Regions from separate parts of the Caloramator sp. ALD01 genome, predicted to be linked through region 2. Evidence: a T-box and tRNA genes for the amino acid it is inferred to sense, from the RefSeq annotation. Region 2 holds a T-box; the other regions hold tRNA genes.
The links. A T-box is a leader RNA that pairs with one kind of tRNA and senses whether it is charged. The one in region 2 lies ahead of proS (proline--tRNA ligase), so its partner is inferred to be a tRNA-Pro.

Region 1 (3,286 bases), on a different contig from region 2:
TGATTTATTCTTATATGCCAATAATTATGATAAGGTTGATGATGGTAATTCTATAGAATTATTTAATGATGTTGAAAAGGCAATAGATGTTTTTAAATCAGGTAAAAGGCTTGCAAAAGGAACAACAAATGAAGTAGGTCTTGTATCATCATATTTTGCCAATCCATTTGGACCACTTCAATGGCAAGATAGATCTAACGAATTAATTGAAATATATTTTAAAACCCTATTTGATAAAGGAATAAAGGTTGGTCAAATAAAAACACAGCTTGGAATAAAAGGTTTAGAAAAGGAAGGACCAACCCTTGCTGCGAAAGCTTTATTTGAATTAATAAATAGCCTATAAAGTTTCCCCTTCATGCGATTTATATAAAACAGAAGAATCCGTGAACATATTTTGTTCACGGATTCTTTTTGTAATTTAATCAACATCTTTCAGTAGATAACCTATTTATTGCATTTTTAAATTGTGGTATAAACCCTATTACAATGCATAAAATGAGGTCTGGTAATAGATAAGTTAAATTATATATTAATGAATACACTAATACATTTTGTCCTTCAGGTGCATAGGATGCAAAGAATATAACCCCTGAAATTACGTGGAAGAACAGCCTTCCAGCCCCCCCTATCACCATACCAACAGGTATATTTTTTCTTGATAAACCAGCAAGCCCTAACGCTCCAAAGGCAAGTGGATAGTCTATTATAACCTGTGCCCAATGAACAATATAAGGCTCTTGTATAAATTGAAGTATCCCATAAATTGCACCTACAATTACTCCATCCTTCACTCCATAGGTATATGCAAATATAAAAAGTGGTATTAAACTTCCAAGTGTTATAGAACCACCTTGTGGAAGTTTAAAAATCTTAATGTAGGATAGCACAAAGGAAAGGGCAATACATAGACTTGCTGTTGTTATTTTTCTTGTGTCAAATTTCTTCTCCTTAGTATTAGATTTGTTTAGATAGATTGATGTAATGGCAATAAGCACCAACGCCCCAAGAATTGCCCAAACATAGGGCTTAATCTTTAAAAGTCCTTCAAAAAAATGCATAAAAAAACCTCCTTTTTTTATACAGACGCAAAAAGGAGTACTTTTCCGCTTCCCTTCGCTGGCATTACCCAGTTCAGGTTCTAAGGGTCGAAGGTTTTACCTTCCTCTCAGCCTAAGGCTCCCCCAGCGTCTGCTTTATTATTTTCAATATAATTATACTATTCTGACGCTCAAAATACAACTCATATTTCTAAAAATTGTATTCAATAATAAAATAAGATTCAAGGGAATATATACTAATAAGTATTGATTTATTTTAAAATTAGATTTATAATATATGTGTCAAATATATCTGGGTGTGGCGCAGATGGTAGCGCGCAAGAATGGGGTTCTTGAGGCCGCTGGTTCAAGTCCAGTCACCCAGACCAAAAGCCTTGGCATATGCCAAGGCTTTTTTAGTCATATATGGTACAACATTTCACATAAGTGAGACTATTCAAACCAAAGCTTTATTTCTCTTTCAGCTGAATCTTTACAATCAGAGGCGTGAACTAAATTATATGTATCTTTATATGCAAAATCCCCTCTTATTGTTCCTGGCAGTGCATCTTGATATTTTGTTGCACCATTTATATTTCTTACACATTTTATTGCATTTTCACCCTCTATTATCATAGCTATAACCATTCCAGATGTTAAGTATTTTATAAGCTCCTCAAAAAACTCCTTTCCCTTATGTTCCTCGTAGTGCTTCTCTGCCAATTCTCTTGTAGGAAATACAGACTTTATTGCCTTGATTTTTAATCCCTTCATCTCATACCTCTTTATTATTTCTCCAATAAGCCCCCTCTCTACACCATCAGGTTTAATTAAAACTAATGTTTTTTCCATTTTTATCCCTCCAATCTAATATTTATGTGTAAAGTTTATAAATTTAATGTATAATATTAACGAGGTGATTTTATGCAAAATTTATATCCAAACGAAAAAATAGAAAATCAACCTGTTGTAGTAAGAAAAATTGAAAAAAAAATAGGTCAAAATGATAAAGGATACTACCATCTTCAAATAAGCTCTGGTATAAAAAACTATGATGCTAAGATTTGGAATGACAGTCCTGATATTGCAGAAAAAATAGTACCCGGATGCTTTGCCTATATTTCAGGTGTTGCTAAAGATTTCAAAGGAACCCTTCAAATACATATAAACAAAATAGAAAAAATCGATAATCCAAGCCAAGAATTAATAAATAAAGTTATACCCTCCTGTTATTTAAATAGCGAACAAATAGAAAAAGAACTATTTGAAATAATTGATACTATAAAAAATGAAAAAATAAAACAATTATTAAATAATATATTTACAAATGAAAATATTAAAACTTCTTTTTTAAAAAAAGCGGCTGGTGCAGAGATACATCACGCATACATAGGCGGTCTTGCACAACATACCATTGAAGTTGCAAGAATTGTAATTAATTTTACACAAATATTCCCATATGTCAATTATGATATTGCTGTAGCCTCTGCATTACTACACGACATCGGTAAAATAATTGAGCTATCAGATTTTCCTGAAAACAAATATACAACAAGGGGAAAACTTATAGGCCATATAAACATTGGAATTGAAATACTAAATAGCTTTATAACAAAAATACAAGATTTCCCTCAAGCCTTAAGATATGAACTTGAACACTGTATTCTTTCTCACCACGGAACCTTAGAGATGGGTTCACCAGTTCTTCCTATGACTCTTGAGGCAATAGCTGTTCATAATGCAGATAAGGCAAGTGCTGAAATTAATGCCTTCCATCTTGCAATAGAAAGGGATGCAGGAACAGACGCTTGGACAGACTATAATCCAACCTACAAACGTGCTATAAAAAAATCTATAAATATATAAAAGCTAATCCATAGGATAATAGTCCTATGGATTAGCTTTTTTCCTTTGACTCTTCTTTTTAACAACCTTCAACCTAAAGAAATCCTCTCTATCCTTTTCCTCCAAAACATCCTGTATATATTTTACTATCTCCTCATACTTTGGTATCTGTATGTTTTGAAGTGCATTGGCTCTTTTTTGAGTCTTTTTTATTTCCATAGCAAGTTTAAACACTGCATTTTCAACCTCTGCATATTCCATAATGAGATATGTTATTTCCGAAAACTTAATAAAGGCAATATCCATAGCAGTATTTGTTTGATAAAAGCTATAAGTTGGCTCTTTATGTTTCTTATCATATCGTACTATGGGCACTTCAACCCCCATTACACTTTTAAACA
Region 2 (3,286 bases):
AATTAGCTTACCACGAAGGTAGGGCGTTTTGCTCTACCTTTTTTATTTTTAATGGCAGCCATATCACATATAACTTATTCCAATTTAAAGGAGGGTTCTTATGTCAAAAATAAAAAATTTAGTACTTGCAGCTTTATTTTTGGCACTTGGTCTTCTTATACCAAGTATATTTCATATGAGTGGTCTTCCAGGTAATGTATTCTTACCAATGCACATACCAGTTCTACTTTGTGGGTTTATATTAGGAGAAAAATATGGTGCACTTATTGGATTTGTTACTCCATTTTTAAGTTCTATACTAACTGGTATGCCACCTATTTATCCGGTTGCAGTTGCTATGGCCTTTGAGCTTGCAACCTATGGATTTATATCAGGATATTTATACAAGAAGAGAAGGGTAAGTTTATTTGCAGCATTGATTTCTGCTATGCTTCTTGGAAGATTGGTTTTTGGTACTGCAAATTATATTCTTTTAACATCAATGGGAAAAAAGTATGTTCTAAATATGTTCATAACTGCATCCTTTGTAAAATGTATTTGGGGAATTATTATACAGTTTATTGTAATTCCTTTTGTTGTGAAAATGATTGAAAAGTATAATCTTGTATAAAAATAAGGGAGCTATATTTGCTCCCTTATTTTTTCTATAAATACCTCTATGCATTCCTTTATGGATAAATCCTGTGTGTTAGGTATGTATATGCCGTGTTTTTGAAGAGGAATAATTAATTTTGTTGCAGGTGAATTAAATATTGCCTTTGAAACTGTGGATGTAACTTCTCCACAGATTCCACCAGCACAAAGTATTCCAATAGGGCCAATTATAAAGTTTATCTGATTATTGAGTATATATTCACTTATGTTTTTGCTTCCTATAATTCCTTCTTCTGCACCGGATTTTAGCATATTTTTAAGTGCTGTTTTGTTAAGACCTAAAGCAACAACTTTAACTTTATCTTCAAACTCCTTTTTTATTTTTTTTATAACTGCCTGACCAATTCCAGCACCTTGTCCATCGACAACTGCAACTATCATACAACCACCTCATAACTATAATACTATAAAAAATAAATAATATGAATTAAAATTTGAAAACAAGATTATAATTTAAATTTAAAGGTTATAGTATGTCCTATGATAGTGAAATTTATCTTGTTTAAAAACAATGTTGCAAACAAATTAAAATATGATAAAATAATATAGAAATAGAATATTTAAGACTATGACGAGGAATAGTAAAAGTTAGTTCCTTTTCAGAGAGGGAATGGTTGGTGCGAATTCCTAAAGGACTGATTTTGAACCCACCTCTGAGTTCTGCACCGAAGTTAAAGTAGGCTGCAGCGGTTTTTCCGTTATCCATTTGAGAGAATATGCATTTGCATATTAATTAGGGTGGTACCGCCGAAAGTTTGCCTCGGTCCCTTTTAGGGATTCGAGGCTTTTATTTTATCGAGAAAACAAAGGTTTTTTTAATTAATACATAAAAATTAAGGAGGAGATAATATGGCAAAGGAAAAGGATAAAAAGCTTGTTGAAGCGATAACATCAATGGATGAAGATTTTGCACAGTGGTATACAGACATAGTAAAAAAGGCTGAACTTATCGATTATTCAAGCGTAAAGGGATGTATGATTATAAGACCATATGGATATGCAATATGGGAAAATATTCAAAGGGATTTAGATGCAAGATTTAAAGAGACAGGACACGAAAATGTTTATATGCCTCTATTTATACCAGAGAGCCTCTTAAGAAAGGAAGCAGAACACGTTGAAGGTTTTGCACCAGAGGTTGCTTGGGTTACTCACGGAGGAAGTGAAGAGTTAGCAGAAAGACTGTGTGTTAGACCAACATCAGAAACTCTATTCTGTGAGCATTTTTCAAAGATAGTTCAATCATATAAGGATCTTCCAAAGCTATATAACCAATGGTGTTCTGTTGTAAGATGGGAAAAGACTACAAGACCATTCTTGAGAACAACTGAATTTTTATGGCAAGAGGGACATACTATCCACGCAACAGCAGAAGAGGCAGAAGAAGAAACAATTAGAATGTTAAATATATATGCAAAACACTGCGAAGAAGTACTTGCAATACCAGTTATAAAGGGGAGAAAGACAGAGAAGGAGAAGTTTGCAGGAGCAAGAGCAACCTATACAATTGAGAGCTTAATGCACGATGGAAAGGCACTTCAAACAGGTACTTCCCACTTCTTTGGGGATAACTTTGCAAAGGCCTTTAATATAAGATACCTTGATAAGAATGGACAATTACAGTATGTATATGAAACATCTTGGGGAGTTACTACAAGATTAATTGGTGCAGTAATAATGGTTCACGGTGATGATAATGGGTTAAAACTTCCACCAAGAATAGCACCAATTCAAGTTGTAATAGTACCAATTGCACAGCATAAGGAAGGTGTACTTGATAAGGCAAATGAACTAAAGGAAAGACTTTCAAAGGTTGTTAGAGTTAAACTTGACGATTCAGACAAGATGCCAGGTTGGAAGTTTGCAGAATACGAAATGAAGGGTGTTCCTGTAAGACTTGAGGTTGGACCAAAGGATATAGAAAAGAATCAAGTTGTACTTGTAAGACGTGATACGATGGAAAAAATTTCAGTTTCAATGGATAATTTAGAACAAGAAGTGTTAAGGCTTCTTGATGATATACACAATAATATGCTTGAAATGGCAAGAAAGAATAGGGATGAACACACTTATGTAGCAACAAATATGGAGGAATTTAAGGATATAGTTGAAAACAAGCCTGGATTTATAAAGGCTATGTGGTGTGGAGATAGAGAATGTGAGGATAAGATAAAGGAAGAAACAGGTGCAACTTCAAGATGCATACCATTTGAGCAAGAAACTTTAAGTGACAAGTGCGTATGCTGTGGAAAGATAGCAAAGCATATGGTTTACTGGGGAAGAGCATATTAAAAAAGTTCCATAAATAGTATTTAAGAATATTAATAAGCATATTTATTAGATGAAATTTGAAGAAGCCCCATAAAGGATTTTATATATGGCTCTTTTATAAGCCTTAGCAAATCTTGCTTTTCGGCTTTGAAAAGTCCGTAATTCGGCACAGGATGTGCCGAGCCGAGCAGTCATCAGGACGATGACATTGCGAGGGTAGGACTTTTTCAAACAAAGAAAAGCTTAGATTTGATTGGCGAAATAAACGAATGCCTAAGAAATCCTTTATGGGGCTAATTTATAAATACTCCAAGTATTTTAAAATCCGTTTTTTTAATTATATAGCTCCATCTCAAATATT
Region 3 (3,286 bases), on a different contig from region 2:
AGTAACTAAATATCCACCCTTTTTAACCATTTTGAGTGCACGAAGGTTGATTTCCTTATATCCTCTTACTGCACCTTCAACTGCAGAGCGTGATTTTGTAAATGCTGGAGGATCTAATATAACAACGTCATACTTTCTTCCTTCTTTAGCCCAAGTTTTTAATACATCAAAGGCATTGTGGGCCTCAAATTTACATATATTTTCAAGTCCATTTAGTTTTGCATTTCTTCTTGCAAACTCAACAGCGTGTTCAGATACATCTATACCAAGTACGCTTTTTGCACCAAAATGTCCAGCGTGAAGTGAGAAGGAACCTGTATGGCAGAAACAATCAAGTACATCTGCATCCTTTACTATGTCCTTTATTGCATATCTATTTTCCTTTTGGTCTAAGAAATATCCTGTTTTTTGACCATTTTCAATATCTACATAGTACTTAACTCCATTTTCTTCAGATATGATTGTTGTGTCAAAGGGTTCTGTTAAGAATCCCTTTCTTTGTTCAAGTCCCTCAAGTTCTCTTACAGGTACATCACTTCGCTCATAAATACCCTTAGGATTTAAAACTTCTTTTAGAACCTTTACTATTGTATCCTTCCATCTTTCTATTCCTAAGGATAAAAATTGAACTACAAGATAATCACTAAACTTATCAACAATTAGAGCTGGAATAAAATCGGCTTCACCAAATACAACTCTACAAGATGTAGTTTCAATTACCTTTTTTCTATAATTCCAAGCATCCAATATACGCCTTCTAAAGAAATCCTCGTTTATTTCTTCGTCTTTTTCTCTTGTCATTATTCTAATTGTGATTTGGGATTTTGGGTTTATGTATCCTTTGCCTATAAACTTACCCTTATAATTATAGACTTCAACTATATCTCCAGGTTCAAAATCTCCCTCGATGTTTTCAATTTCATTTTTATACACCCAAGGATGTCCATCTTCAACTCTAAGTCCTTTTTTATAGCCCAAAAAAACTTTTGCCATATCTAAACCTCCGTTTTATTGTCTTGTTTTAATATATATGTTCTTATTTTGTGTATATCCTCAAGATTCAATGCAATAAATTCTCCGCCACAATAAAAATATCCATTTGAATTTTTATTCCATCTAACTTTTACAAGAGCTTTAAAGGGAAGATAGTCATCTATTCTAAGAAAAAAAGAGACAAAGGCATCCTTTGGTATAAAAAAGTTTGATTTTAATGCAATGCCTGCTTCAGAGATATCGACGGTATAAAGTTTGCAATTGTCACGAAAGGTTCTTTTTTCGTTGTTATATATAACTGATGGATATAGTATTTCACATTCTAAACGTGCTCTTTTATATTTTCTTCTTTCTTCCCCCATTTTATCTCCTCCTTATAGCTATTATACTAAAATTTAACTAAAATAAACATATTTATTTTACATTAATATTTTTAAGTTGCAGAAAATATATTAAAAGGAGGTGTGTTTATGTTACAGGCTGACTATATGCAGAGGCTGTTACTAATCGCATTAGCTAATATAGGTATAGTTATTGTGACATTCTTTATATTTTCATTTATATTTTCGGGAGAGTGGAGACACAAGATATGGGAAAAGTACATTAGTTCATTTGCTAAATTTGTTGTATATATATTTATAGTAAGTCTTGTTGTAAATATTTTAACAGCGTGGGCTGTTTATGCATTGCAACTTGATAGATATATAAATGTAATAGTTCCAATGGTTCAATCTATTATAATAGGTTTTGTTGCAGCGTGTGTTCCAAGACGTGGTGTGGAATATAAGAGATATAGTGAAAAGTAAATTTTAAAAATAAAAAAGAAGTCACCTAAATATAAGTGGTGACTTCTTAAGTTTTAAAAGTTGTTTATATTTAAAAATAAATATAAAAAAGTAGTTGCAATATGAAAAAATAGATGCTATAATTATCTTTGTCTTCGGGGTGTGGCGCAGATGGGAGCGCGCGTGGTTTGGGACCATGAGGTCGCAGGTTCAATCCCTGTCACCCCGACCAGAAAGGATTGCGAAAGCAATCCTTTTTTTATTGGTCTTTGTTTAGAATTTAATTCAATATTTTCATTATAATAGCAAAGTGCTATAATTAATATAAATGCATTTGGTTTTGCGTCGGGGTGTAGCACAGGTGGTAGTGCATATGGTTCGGGACCATAGGGCCGCAGGTTCAAGTCCTGTCACCCCGACCAATTTATATATAATTAGTTACTATACATTATTCACATCTTAATCCTATCTTAATGAAACAAATCAATAAACTTACATTATATATTACCTAATCTTCAATAGCTATAGTAAATAGAAGAGTTAAAACTACAATATACATATTATAAAATCACAATTGTTCAACAAATAAAAAAAATCACAATAATACTACTTTGTTAAGAAATATTGACAAAAGAAGATATTGTTATTAGTATATACAATGTAATATACCTACTGGGGGTATAAAAAGAATGGAGGGATTTAAATGTTAAATGTGTGGAAAAAGTATTCATATATATTGTTTTTTGCCTTTTTTCTGTTGGGAGCAATAGATTTAAGATTTGCAGTAATTGCAAGTATTTGTATGATTGGACCAATAGTGTTTTCGTTTTTTAATGGTAGATATTGGTGTGGAAACATATGTCCAAGAGGTAATTTTTATGAAAATATTTTGAGCAAAGTGTCAAATAAAAAACAAGTACCTAAATGGATGAAGAGCTATGTCTTTAGAACACTGGTTATTGTACTTATGTTTTACATGTTTATTAGTGGAATAGTTGCTGCCAATGGTAATCTATACAAAATAGGATTGGTTTTTTATAGGATGATTGTTGTTACGAGTTTAGTAGGAATAATGTTTTCATTTATCTACAATCATAGAACATGGTGTAATTTTTGCCCCATGGGAACTATTGCATCAATTATTACTAAATTGAGGGGAAATAAGAATGCTTTATATGTAAAACCAAGTTGTGTTTCTTGTAAATTATGTAGTAAAGCATGTCCGATGGGGGTTAACCCTTATGAATATAAAAATGGCTTTATAGAACATAGTGATTGTATAAAATGTGGAAAGTGTATTTCAAGTTGTAGAAGATCAGATATAATAGTAGTAAAAGAAATAAAGGATTTGGATTTAACAAAAGTAGCTTAAAACATATTTGTAATCCCATAAATGTAGGTTGTGTTTAAACCTGCCTTTATGGGAAATACTATAAAATATTTTTTAACAGAGATTTCGCACTTGAAAATTTTTAGGGTGGTAAGTCCGTTGATTTATAAGGGTTAAG

Region 1: it encodes a tRNA-Pro, which carries the amino acid that the T-box ahead of proS (proline--tRNA ligase) is inferred to sense. The anticodon was not compared.
Region 3: it encodes a tRNA-Pro, which carries the amino acid that the T-box ahead of proS (proline--tRNA ligase) is inferred to sense. The anticodon was not compared.

Annotation. Positions count from the first base shown of each region.
Region 1 is NZ_AXAA01000009.1:29,362-32,647, forward strand. Features, by position in the region: gene A3M9_RS0106050 (phosphoenolpyruvate carboxykinase) at 1-346, shown strand, start outside; gene thiT (energy-coupled thiamine transporter ThiT) at 426-1,061, opposite strand; TPP riboswitch at 1,095-1,196, opposite strand; tRNA gene A3M9_RS0106060 (tRNA-Pro) at 1,354-1,429, shown strand; gene ndk (nucleoside-diphosphate kinase) at 1,494-1,892, opposite strand; gene A3M9_RS13310 (3'-5' exoribonuclease YhaM family protein) at 1,965-2,906, shown strand; gene A3M9_RS0106075 (V-type ATP synthase subunit D) at 2,931-3,286, opposite strand, start outside.
Region 2 is NZ_AXAA01000028.1:22,062-25,347, reverse strand. Features, by position in the region: gene A3M9_RS0109915 (ECF transporter S component) at 101-610, shown strand; gene A3M9_RS0109910 (DUF3842 family protein) at 622-1,035, opposite strand; T-box leader at 1,214-1,426, shown strand; gene proS (proline--tRNA ligase) at 1,504-2,946, shown strand; gene A3M9_RS0109900 (asparaginase) at 3,259-3,286, opposite strand, start outside.
Region 3 is NZ_AXAA01000058.1:326-3,611, forward strand. Features, by position in the region: gene A3M9_RS0112050 (class I SAM-dependent rRNA methyltransferase) at 1-993, opposite strand, end outside; gene A3M9_RS0112055 (PilZ domain-containing protein) at 996-1,355, opposite strand; gene A3M9_RS0112060 (DUF2391 family protein) at 1,464-1,799, shown strand; tRNA gene A3M9_RS0112065 (tRNA-Pro) at 1,935-2,010, shown strand; tRNA gene A3M9_RS0112070 (tRNA-Pro) at 2,125-2,200, shown strand; gene A3M9_RS0112075 (4Fe-4S binding protein) at 2,482-3,150, shown strand.